2 linked regions of the Magnetospirillum sp. XM-1 genome follow. The protein of the gene in region 1 interacts with the protein of each later gene in a pairwise test. Links are inferred from orthologs where the notes say so. Each region holds a gene or a part of one and is shown on either strand. Other genes may lie near its edges.

Region 1 (8,012 bases):
CCCGACGCCTGGTAACGGCTCTGGGACAGGCGGGGTTCCTTCGGGCGGCCATTCCGGCCGCCCACGGCGGGCGGGCAAAGGATTTCGATGTCCGGGCGCTCTGCCTGGGCCGCGAGATCCTGGCCCGCCATGCCGGTCTTGCCGATTTCGCCTTCGCCATGCAGGGTCTGGGCTCTGCTGCCATCACCTTGTTCGGCAACGAGCAGCAGCAGGCCCGCTATCTGCCCAAGGTGGGCACCGGCGAGATGATCGCCGCCTTCGCCATCTCCGAGGCCGACGCCGGTTCCGACGTGGGCGCCATGACCACCAAGGCGGTCCTGGACGGCGACCATTACGTCATCGACGGCGCCAAGACCTGGATTTCCAATGCAGGTCTGGCCGATTTCTATACCGTCTTCGCCCGCATCGGCGACGAGCCGGGGGCCAAGACCCTGGCGGCCTTCGTGGTGGACGCCTCCACGCCGGGCCTGTCGGTGTCCGAGCGCATCGACGTCATCGCGCCCCATCCGCTGGGCTCGCTCAAGTTCGAGAACATGCGGGTGCCCGCCGCCAACATGCTGGGCAAGCCCGGCGACGGCTTCAAGGTGGCCATGAGCGTGCTGGACGTGTTCCGCACCACGGTGGGCGCCGCCGCCCTGGGCTTTGCACGCCGCGCCATGGACGAGGCCCTGGCCCGTTCGGTCAAGCGCAAGGCCTTCGGCTCGCGCCTTGCCGATTTCCAGCTGATCCAGGCCAAGATCGCCGACATGGCGGTGGCCGTCGACACCTCGGCCCTGCTGATCTACCGCTCGGCCTGGACCAAGGACACGCACGGCGGACGGGTAACCCGCGAGGCCTCCATGGCCAAGCTGTGGGCTACCGAACAGGCCCAGATGGTCATCGATCAGGCGGTGCAGATCTTCGGCGGCCTGGGGGTGATCAGCGGCATGATGGTGGAACAGCTCTATCGCGAAATCCGCGCCTTGCGTATCTATGAAGGCACCAGCGAGATTCAGAAGCTGGTCATCGCCTCCAAGGTTTACGAAGGGTTGACCCTATGATGGGTGATTCCAGGCCGCTTGTCGGCCGTCATGCCCTGGTCACCGGCGGCGGTCGCGGCATCGGCGCCGCCATCGCCCGCCAGCTGCTGGTGTTGGGCGCCGCGGTGACCATCACCGGCCGCGACCAAAAGCGCCTGGACGAGGCGGCCGCCGCCATGGGCTGCCAGGGGCTGGCCGTGGACGTCACCGATCCGGCGGCCATCCAGACCGGCTTCGCTCGCGCATCGGCCCAGCTCGGCCCCATCGCCATCCTGGTCAACAATGCCGGCATCGCCAAGGCGGCGCCTTTCGCCCGGACCGATCTCGCCCTGTGGGACGACATCCTGCGCACCGACCTGACCGGCGCCTTCCTGTGCACCCAGGCGGCGCTGCCCGACATGCTGAAGGCCGGATGGGGCAGGGTGGTCAACGTGGCCTCGACCGCCGGACTGACCGGCATGGCCTATTGCGCCGCCTATTGCGCCGCCAAGCATGGTCTGGTGGGCATGACCCGCGCCCTGGCGGTGGAACTGGCCGCCAAGCCGGTAACGGTCAACGCCGTCTGCCCAGGCTATACCGAGACGGACATCGTCGAGGAGACGATCGCCAACATCGTGGCCAAGACCGGGCGGACGCGGGACGAGGCCCTGGCCGGACTGGTCGCCTCCAACCCGCAGAAGCGCCTGATCAAGCCGGAAGAGGTGGCCGAGGCGGTGGCTTGGCTGTGCCTGCCGGGCTCGGGCTCCATCACCGGCCAGAGCATCGCCGTGGCGGGTGGAGAGCTGATGTAGAGGTTGACCTCTGGCCAGGGGCGGGGTAGTCGGACTTTTAAATTCCTCCAACCAGGGCGGGACGCTGAATGGACAACAAGCCGGCTGCGGTTCACGACGTCAAGGCGCAGGTCGCTGACGAAACCCTGGTCGCCAGGCGGCGCGGCCAGATCATCGCCGCGGCGGTGGAGCTGTTCTCGCACCAGGGCTTCTACCGCACCACCATTCAGGACGTGGCCAAGAAGGCGGGCGTTTCGGCCGGTCTGATCTACCAGTATGTCAGCGACAAGGAGGACGTGCTGCTGCTCGCCCTTCTGTCGGTGCTGGAATCCTACAAGCACGAAATTCCGGCGGCGCTGGAAGGACTTTCCGACCCGCTGGAGCGCTTTCAGGCGGCGATCCGCGCCTATTGCCGGGTGGTGGACCAGCGGCGCGAGGCCACCGTCCTGGCCTATCGCTCCACCAAGTCGCTGCCCGACGACCGCCGCCGCCTGATCAAGGATTGCGAGATCGAGACCAACGGCATGATCGCCGCCTGCCTTGCCGATTGCATCAAGGCGGGGCTGATGCGCGAAGTGAATGTGGAGCTGGTGACCTACCAGCTGGTGACCTTCGCCCATTCCTGGGCGCTAAAGCACTGGCGGCTCAAGGAGCAGTGCGGGTTGGAGGAATATGTGGCCGAGGGCCTGGATTTCTTCGCCCATGCCCTGCTGACCCCCAAGGGTTGGCGCCAGTGGAAGAAGATGGCGGACGCCACGACCGGTTGACGTTGGCGGCCCATCGGGTACTATATCTGGCTTCAAAAGCCAGAGGACTGTAATGACCCAACCCGCCGTGACCGGCGAAATCCGCGAGACGCCGCTTGCCGAGGCCTTGGGCGAGCGCTATCTCGCCTATGCCATGTCCACCATCGTGTCGCGCTCGCTGCCCGATGTGCGCGACGGGTTGAAGCCGGTGCATCGCCGCCTGCTGTTCGCCATGCGCCAGTTGAAGCTGGACCCCAGCGGCGGCTTCAAGAAGTGCGCCCGCGTGGTCGGCGACGTCATCGGTAAGTACCATCCCCACGGCGACGTGGCGGTCTACGACACCCTGGTGCGTCTGGCCCAGGATTTCGCCGTGCGCTATCCCCTGGTGGAAGGCCAGGGCAATTTCGGCAATATCGACGGCGATAACGCGGCCGCCATGCGTTACACCGAGGCCAAGCTGACCGAGGTGGCCGCCGCCCTGATGGAAGGGCTCGACGAGGATTGCGTCGATTTCCGCCCCACCTATGACGGCACCGAGGAAGAGCCGGTGGTCATGCCGTCGGCCATCCCCAACCTGCTGGCCAATGGCTCGGCGGGCATCGCGGTGGGCATGGCGACCAGCATTCCGCCCCATAATCTGGGCGAGATCTGCGACGCGCTCGACCATCTGATCGCCAAGCCGGAATGCGACGTGGACGAGCTGATCGCCCACATGCCCGGCCCCGATTTCCCCACCGGCGGCGTGCTGGTGGAGACCAGCGCGGCCATCACCGAGGCCTACCGCACCGGCAAGGGCGCCTTCCGCGTGCGGGCCAAGTGGGCGGTGGAGAAGCTGTCCCACGGGCTGTACCAGATCGTCATCACCGAGATTCCCTATCAGGTGCAGAAGGCCAAGCTGATCGAGAAGATCGCCGAGCTTCTGTCCGAGAAGAAGCTGCCGCTGCTGGCCGACATCCGTGACGAATCCGCCGAGGACATCCGCCTCGTGCTGGAGCCCCGCAACCGCACCGTCGAGGCCGAACTGGTGATGGAGCAGCTGTTCCGCCAGACCGATCTGGAATCGCGCTTCTCGCTCAACATGAACGTGCTTGACGCGCAGGCGGTGCCGCGCGTCATGAACCTCAAGGAGGTGCTGCGCGCCTTCCTCGACCACCGCATGGTGGTGCTGGAACGCCGCGCCCGGCACCGGCTGGAAAAGATCGCCAAGCGCCTGGAGGTGCTGGAAGGATTCCTCAAGGTCTATGCCGACCTCGACAAGGTCATCAAGATCATCCGCTTCGCCGACGAGCCCAAGGCCGAGCTGATCAAGACCTTCAAGCTGTCCGAGGTGCAGGCCGAGGCCATCCTCAATATGCGGCTGCGCTCCTTGAACAAGCTGCAGGAGCTGGAGATCAAGACCGAGCACGCCGAATTGTCGGCGGAGAAGGCCGATCTCGAGGCGCTGCTGGCCGACGAATCCCGCCGTTGGGCCGCCATCGCTGCCCAGGTGGCCGAGACCCGCAAGGCCTTCGGCGGCCACACCCAGCTGGGCAAGCGCCGCACGGAGCTGGGCGACGCCCCTTCCGCCGTGGTGGTGCCCATCGAGGCCTATGTGGAGCGCGAAGCCATCACCATGGTGCTGTCCGAGAAGGGCTGGATCAGGGCGCTCAAGGGTCATTCCGACAATCCCGACGCGCTCAAGTTCAAGGAAGGCGACCAGCTGGGATTCCTGCTCAAGGCCTGGACCACCGACAAGATCCTGATCTTCGCCACCGACGGGCGCTTCTACACCATCGGCGGCGATAAGCTGCCGTCGGGCCGCGGCCATGGCGAGCCCTTGCGCCTGATGATCGATCTGGCTGGTGACGTGGACATCGCCGCCGTGCTGGTCCACAAGCCCGGGCGCAAGCTGCTGCTGGCCACCAATTCCGATCGCGGCTTCGTGGTCGAGGAGAACGAAGTCCTGGCCCAGACGCGGGCGGGCAAGATGGTCCTCAACTGCGCCGACGGTGAAAAGGCCAAGTTCTGCCTTCCCTTCGAGGGCGACGCCGTCGCCGTCATCGGCGAGAACCGCAAGCTGCTGGTGTTCATGGCGGACGAGATTCCGGTGATGAGCCGGGGCAGGGGCGTCATCTTGCAGAAGTACCGCGACGGCGGCATGGCCGACATCAAGGTCTTCACCCTGGCCGAGGGCCTGAGTTGGCCGCTGGGCGAGCGCACCCGCACCGAAGCCGACCTTACCCCCTGGCTGGGCAAGCGCGCCTCGGTCGGCCGCCTGCCGCCCACCGGATTCCCCAGGAATAACCGGTTCTCCTGAATATCCAAGACGTCATGGCCGGGCTTGTCCCGCCCATCCACGCCTTTTTAGGCGGCACCGCGTGGATCGCCGGATCAAGTCCGGCGATGACGACGGTGGAACGGGTGTCCCTGGATGGGATATTACGGTTTTCCGTAATGGCCGTCGCGTTGCGTCCCCCTTGCATTGGTGTAGGATAATTTCCACCTGATCCGGATCAACCGGTAAAAAGTTTTCTGGGAGGAGACTTTAATGCAGCGACGTAAATTTCTGACCGGCGCCGCCGTGGGCGCGGCCGCGGCCTCGACCACGATTGCCGCTCCGGCCATCGCGCAGAGCATGCCCGAGATCAAGTGGCGCCTGGCGTCCAGCTTCCCCAAGAGCCTGGACACCATCTACGGCGCCGGCGAGGTGCTGGCGAAAAGGGTCGCCGAGGCCACCGACGGCAAGTTCCAGATCCGCGTCTTTGCCGGCGGCGAGATCGTCCCCGGCCTGCAGGTGCTGGACGCCGTGCAGAACGGCACCGTCGAATGCGGCCATACCGTCAGCTACTATTACGTCGGCAAGGACGCCACCTTCGGCTTCGACGCCTCCATGCCCTTCGGCGCCAATACCCGCCAGCAGAATTCCTGGCTGTACCATGGCGGCGGCATGGCGCTGATGCGCGAGTTCTTCGCCAAGTACAACATGCTGAACTTTCCCTGCGGCAACACCGGCACCCAGATGGGCGGCTGGTTCCGCAAGGAGATCAAGACCGTCGAGGACCTGAAGGGCCTCAAGTTCCGCATCGGCGGCTATGCCGGCAAGGTGCTGACCAAGCTGGGCGTGGTGCCGCAGCAGATCGCCGGCGGCGATCTCTACCCCGCCCTGGAAAAGGGCACCATCGACGCCGCCGAATGGGTCGGCCCCTATGACGACGAGAAGCTGGGCTTCAACAAGGTGGCTCCCTACTACTACTACCCCGGCTGGTGGGAAGGCGGCCCCTGCGTCTCGGCCCTGGTCAACAAGAACGAGTGGGAAAAGCTGCCCAAGCACTACAAGGCGGTGTTCGAGGCGGCGGCGGCCGAGGCCAATCTGGACATGAGCGCCAAGTACGACGTGCTCAACCCGCCGGCGCTCAAGCGCCTGATCGCCAACGGCACCCAGCTGCGTCCGTTCTCCAAGGACATCATGCTGGCCTGCTACAAGGCGGCCCAGGAAACCTATGCCGAGGAATGCGCGACCAATCCCAACTTCAAGAAGGTCTTCGACCATTGGAGCGCCTATCTGGCCGAGCAGCGCTCCTGGTTCAGCGTCGCCGAGGCCGGCTTCGACAACTTCATGCTCTACGGCGTCCCCAAGAAGTAGTCTCGGGAAACCGCAAAAGGAAAGCCCCGCACCGGAAGGTGCGGGGCTTTTTCGTTGCTCCGTTACTTGCTGTCGGGGCCGCCATACATGCCGCCGCCGAACTCGCCCTGCGGCACCTCGATCTGGATTTTCGAGGTGTCGATGTCGGCGGCCTTGTCGATGCCGCCGGTGACCAGGTCGGGAAAGGCGATGACCAGGCCGACCATGATGATCTGGATGATCACGAACGGAACGGCGCCCCAGTAGATCTGGCCGGTGGTGATCTTGGGCGTCAGCTTGCCGGTGATCTTGTCCACGTAATCGGTCTTGGGCGCCACGCTGCGCAGGTAGAACAGCGCGAAGCCGAAGGGCGGGTGCATGAACGAGGTCTGCATGTTGACGCCCAGCAGCACGCCGAACCAGATCAGGTCGATGCCCAGCTTTTCGGCCACCGGTCCCAGCAGGGGAACCAGGATGAAGGCCAACTCGAAGAAATCGAGGAAGAAGGCCAGCACGAACATCAAGACGTTGACGACGATCAGGAATCCCAGCTTGCCGCCCGGCAGGCCGGTCAGCAGGTGCTCGACCCACAAATCGCCGTTGACGCCGCGGAACACCAGGCCGAACACGGTGGAGCCCACCAGGATGAACACCACGAAGCACGACAGCTTGGCGGTGGTGTCCATGGCCTGGCGCATCAGGGCCCAGTCCAGCTTGCGCTTCATCAGCGCCAGGATCATGGCGCCGGCCGCGCCCATGGCGCCGCCTTCCGTGGGAGTGGCGACGCCGATGAAGATGGTGCCCAGCACCAGGAAGATCAGGATCAGCGGGGGCACCAGGCAGGTCACGGTGCGCACCAGCAGGGCCATGCCGCGTAAGGAGCGGGCCTCGGGCGGCAGGGCCGGGGCGAAGTCCGGCTTGATCATGGTGACCAGGAAGATGAAGCCGGCATAAAGGCCGGTCAGCACGAAGCCGGGGAGGAAGGCGCCCTGGTACATGTCGCCCACCGAACGGCCCAACTGGTCGGCCATGATGATGAGGACCAGGGATGGCGGGATGATCTGGGCCAATGTGCCCGAGGCGGCGATGACGCCGGACGCCACCCGGCGGTCATAGCCGTAGCGCAGCATGATGGGCAGCGAGATCAGGCCCATGGAAATCACCGACGCCGCCACCACGCCGGTGGTCGCCGCCAGCAGGGCGCCGACGAAGACTACCGCATAGGCCAGGCCGCCGCGGATGGGGCCGAACAGCTGGCCGATGGTGTCCAGCAGGTCCTCGGCCATGCCTGATCGTTCGAGGATCAGACCCATGAAGGTGAAGAACGGAATGGCCAGCAGGGTGTCGTTGCGCATGATGCCGAACACGCGCTCGGGCAGGGCCTGGAACAGGCTGACATGCAGCAGCCCCAGTTCGACGCCGAGCAGCCCGAAGACGATGCCGTTGGCCGCCAGGGCGAAGGCCACCGGGTAGCCGATCAGCAGGAAGAACACCAGCGCCGCGAACATCAGCGGCGCCATGTTGGCGATCAGGAATTGGGTCATACCGCTTCTCCGTCCGCCGAGGTGTGGTGGTGGTGGCCGTGGTCGCCGGGGTCGGCGACATCACCGGTCAGGATGCCGATCTTCTTGATCAGCTCCGACACGCCTTGCAGCATCAGCAGCGAGAAACCCAGGGGAATCATCAGCTTCACCGGCCAGCGGATCAGGCCGCCGGCATCGGACGACATCTCCATCATGGTGAAGGACTTCATGAACATGGGCCAGGACAGGACCAGGATCAGCAAGACCATGGGGAACAGGAAGAACAGGGTTCCCAGAATGTCGATCCAGATCTGGGTCCGGCGCGGCAGGCGGCCGCAGATGACGTCGATGCG
Region 2 (2,822 bases), 1.3 Mb from region 1 along the record:
GGTCGATGGCCAGCACCGGCAGCTCGCTGATGCCCGCCTTCTCCAGCTCGGCCACCAGATTGGCGGTCAGCTCGTCACCGGCCTCGGTGAAGATCTCGCCGGTCTGCTCGTTGATGATGTCCTCGGCCACATACTGGCCGATCATGTCCTCGGGCGTGACCACGATGTCGGTCAGGCCGGCTTCCTTGAGCTTCTTGCCCAGGCGCGGCGTCATCTTGGTGCCGGCGTCGGCCACCTTCTCGCCGGTCTTGGCGTCGATCAGGTCGGAGACCAGCTTGACGCCCTTCAGGCGCTCGGCGTCGAACGGAGTCTTCCAGCCCTTGGGACCGCGGGTGTAGGTCACCTTGCCGTAGAAGTAGGCCAGGATCTCTTCCGAGGTCATGCCCTTGATCTCGCTCTGCTCGAGACCCTTGCCCTCGGCGGCGCGCGACGCGCGCAGCGCGGCGGTGTTCATGCCGTCCAGCGCATACAGCAGCGTGGTCACCGGCAGCTTGCGGCGGCGGTCGATGCGCACATAGACCAGGTCCTTGGCGTCGAACTCGAAGTCCAGCCAGGAGCCGCGATAGGGAATGACGCGGGCGGCGAACAGGTACTTGCCCGACGAGTGGGTCTTGCCCTTGTCGTGGTCGAAGAACACGCCCGGCGAACGGTGCATCTGGCTGACGATGACGCGCTCGGTGCCATTGATGACGAAGGTGCCGTTGGACGTCATCAGGGGCATGTCGCCCATGTAGACGTCCTGCTCCTTGATGTCGCGGATGGAGCGGGACCCGGTGTCCTCGTCGATATCCCACACCACCAGGCGGAGCGTCACCTTCAAGGGCGCCGCGAAGGTCATGCCGCGCTGCTGGCACTCCTCCACGTCGTACTTGGGGGTCTCCAGCTCATAGCGCACGAACTCCAGGGTTCCGCGCTCAGAGAAATCCTTGATCGGGAAGACGGACTTGAAGACTTCCTGCAGGCCAAGATTGGCGCGCTGCTCGGGAGCGGTGTCCATCTGGAGGAAATGATCGTAGGAGCTCTTTTGCACCTCGATCAGGTTCGGCATCGGCGCAACGGTGGGGATCCGCCCGAAGCTTTTGCGCACACGCTTGCGACCCGTATAGGATTTAGCCATTGCCGCTCCTCGTCCTCTTCGTGGGGTTTAACCCAACAAACTCGTCCTGCCCGGGTTCACCCGGGATGCCCCCTGCGGGGCCCTGCCCCGTAGGGTAGGTTTTGACCACCCTTACGGGGTGATCGGTAAAGCGCCAGAAGGCCGGGATACGGCAAACCCGCATCCCGGCCCCTGGATAAACACCAGAAGGCGTTCTTACTTGACCTGCACCTTGGCGCCGGCCTCTTCCAGAACCTTCTTGATCTTCTCGGCTTCGTCCTTGGCCACGCCTTCCTTGACGGGCTTCGGAGCGGCCTCGACCAGATCCTTGGCTTCCTTCAGGCCCAGGCCGGTGATGGCGCGGACTTCCTTGATGACGTTGATCTTCTTCTCGCCGGCGTCGGCGAGGATCACGTCGAACTCGGTCTTCTCTTCGGCAGCCGGGGCAGCGGCACCGGCGGCAACGGCGGCGACGGCCACCGGAGCGGCGGCGGAAACGCCCCACTTCTCTTCCAGCATCTTCGAGAGCTCGGCGGCCTCGAGAACGGTCAGGGCGGACAGGTCGTCAACCAGCTTGGCAAGATCAGCCATTTAAAACACTCCTAGTAAAAGCTTGAAGCTTGGGATTGGTTCAAAAATCTCACGCGGCGTCCTTGTCCGCCTTGGCCTTCAGGACGCGGGCCAACTGGCCTGCGGGCGCCTGAAGAACGCCGGCGATACGGGTGGCCGGGGTCGAAATCATGCCGAGCAGCTTGGCACGCAGTTCGTCGAGCGACGGCAGCGTGGCGAGCGCCTTGACGCCGTCCACGTCCAGACGATTCGGGCCCAGCGATCCACCGAGGATCTTGAGCTTGTCGTTCGTCTTGGCGTAGTCGGCGACGACCTTGGCGGCGGCGACCGGATCGCGCGAAACGGCGATGGCGGTCGGCCCGACGAACAGGTCGGCGATGGACTCGAACTCGGTACCCACAAGGGCGAGCTTGGTGAGACGATTCTTGGTCACCTTGAAGGTGGCGCCAGCCGCACGCATCTTCCCGCGCAGATCAGTCATCTCGGCGACCGTCAGACCCGAATAATGGGTGACGACCACCAGCCCGACGTCTCCGAGCGTTCCCTGCAGCGAGCCGACCCACTCTGTCTTTTGTGTCCGGTCCACTTTCGTCTCCAAACATAGAGCCGAAACGTCCCCGCCATCATGGCGGCTGGTTCCGGTCCATTGCCCATGGCCTGGTCGGGTGGCGAACCACCCGGCAAGGCCGGTGGCCTGTCCCAGAAGCTTCAAGCCGTGCCGATCCCCCCGAAAAGGGAACCGGAAGCGTTCTTTGACCTCTGTCTGCGCAGGCGGGGAACCCCTTCAAGCCCCTTTGACGGGGCACCTACGGTCTCGGACAGGTTGGAAGTCCCCTTAAAGGGAACTTCCGCCTTCTCCCCTTCCCTCTCGGGTCGGGGAAACCTTTTGTCCCCCGGCCTTAGGCCAGGGTGGCGACGTCGAGCTTGACGCCCGGGCCCATGGTCGAGCTGATGGACACCTTCTTGAGGTAGGTGCCCTTGGCGCCCTGGGGCTTCGCCTTGTTGATGGCATCGACGAACGCCTTGACGTTCTCGGCCAGCTTCTCTTCCGAGAACGAGGCCTTGCCGATGCCGGCGTGAACGATACCGGCCTTCTCGACGCGGAACTGGACCTGACCGGCCTTGGCGGCGCGGACGGCCTCGGCCACGTTGACGG

Evidence for each region. Proteins that work in one complex are often made in the same cells at the same time.
Region 2: the proteins of parC (region 1) and rplL interact in binary tests that used the Escherichia coli proteins (3 or more experiments, as listed by UniProt). The link is inferred for Magnetospirillum sp. XM-1 from one-to-one orthologs.

Annotation. Positions count from the first base shown.
Region 1 is NZ_LN997848.1:3,380,531-3,388,542, reverse strand. Bases 2,237-5,219 are described here. They hold parC (DNA topoisomerase IV subunit A), read left to right. Parts: upstream 2,237-2,608; coding sequence 2,609-4,831; downstream 4,832-5,219. Other genes in these bases: XM1_RS15650 (TRAP transporter substrate-binding protein), read left to right, coding at 5,063-5,219; XM1_RS15660 (TetR/AcrR family transcriptional regulator), read left to right, coding at 2,237-2,556. Outside these bases: XM1_RS15670 (acyl-CoA dehydrogenase family protein), read left to right, coding at 1-1,040; XM1_RS15665 (SDR family NAD(P)-dependent oxidoreductase), read left to right, coding at 1,037-1,810; more of XM1_RS15660, read left to right, coding at 1,879-2,236; more of XM1_RS15650, read left to right, coding at 5,220-6,157; XM1_RS15645 (TRAP transporter large permease subunit), read right to left, coding at 6,220-7,680; XM1_RS15640 (TRAP transporter small permease subunit), read right to left, coding at 7,677-8,012. UniProt on the Escherichia coli protein: Topoisomerase IV is essential for chromosome segregation; it is the principal protein responsible for decatenating newly replicated chromosomes. It relaxes supercoiled DNA.
Region 2 is NZ_LN997848.1:2,086,539-2,089,360, reverse strand. It holds rplL (50S ribosomal protein L7/L12), read right to left. Parts: upstream 1,688-2,822; coding sequence 1,313-1,687; downstream 1-1,312. Other genes in the region: rplA (50S ribosomal protein L1), read right to left, coding at 2,566-2,822; rplJ (50S ribosomal protein L10), read right to left, coding at 1,737-2,252; rpoB (DNA-directed RNA polymerase subunit beta), read right to left, coding at 1-1,117. UniProt on the Escherichia coli protein: The binding site for several of the GTPase factors involved in protein synthesis (IF-2, EF-Tu, EF-G and RF3). Is thus essential for accurate translation.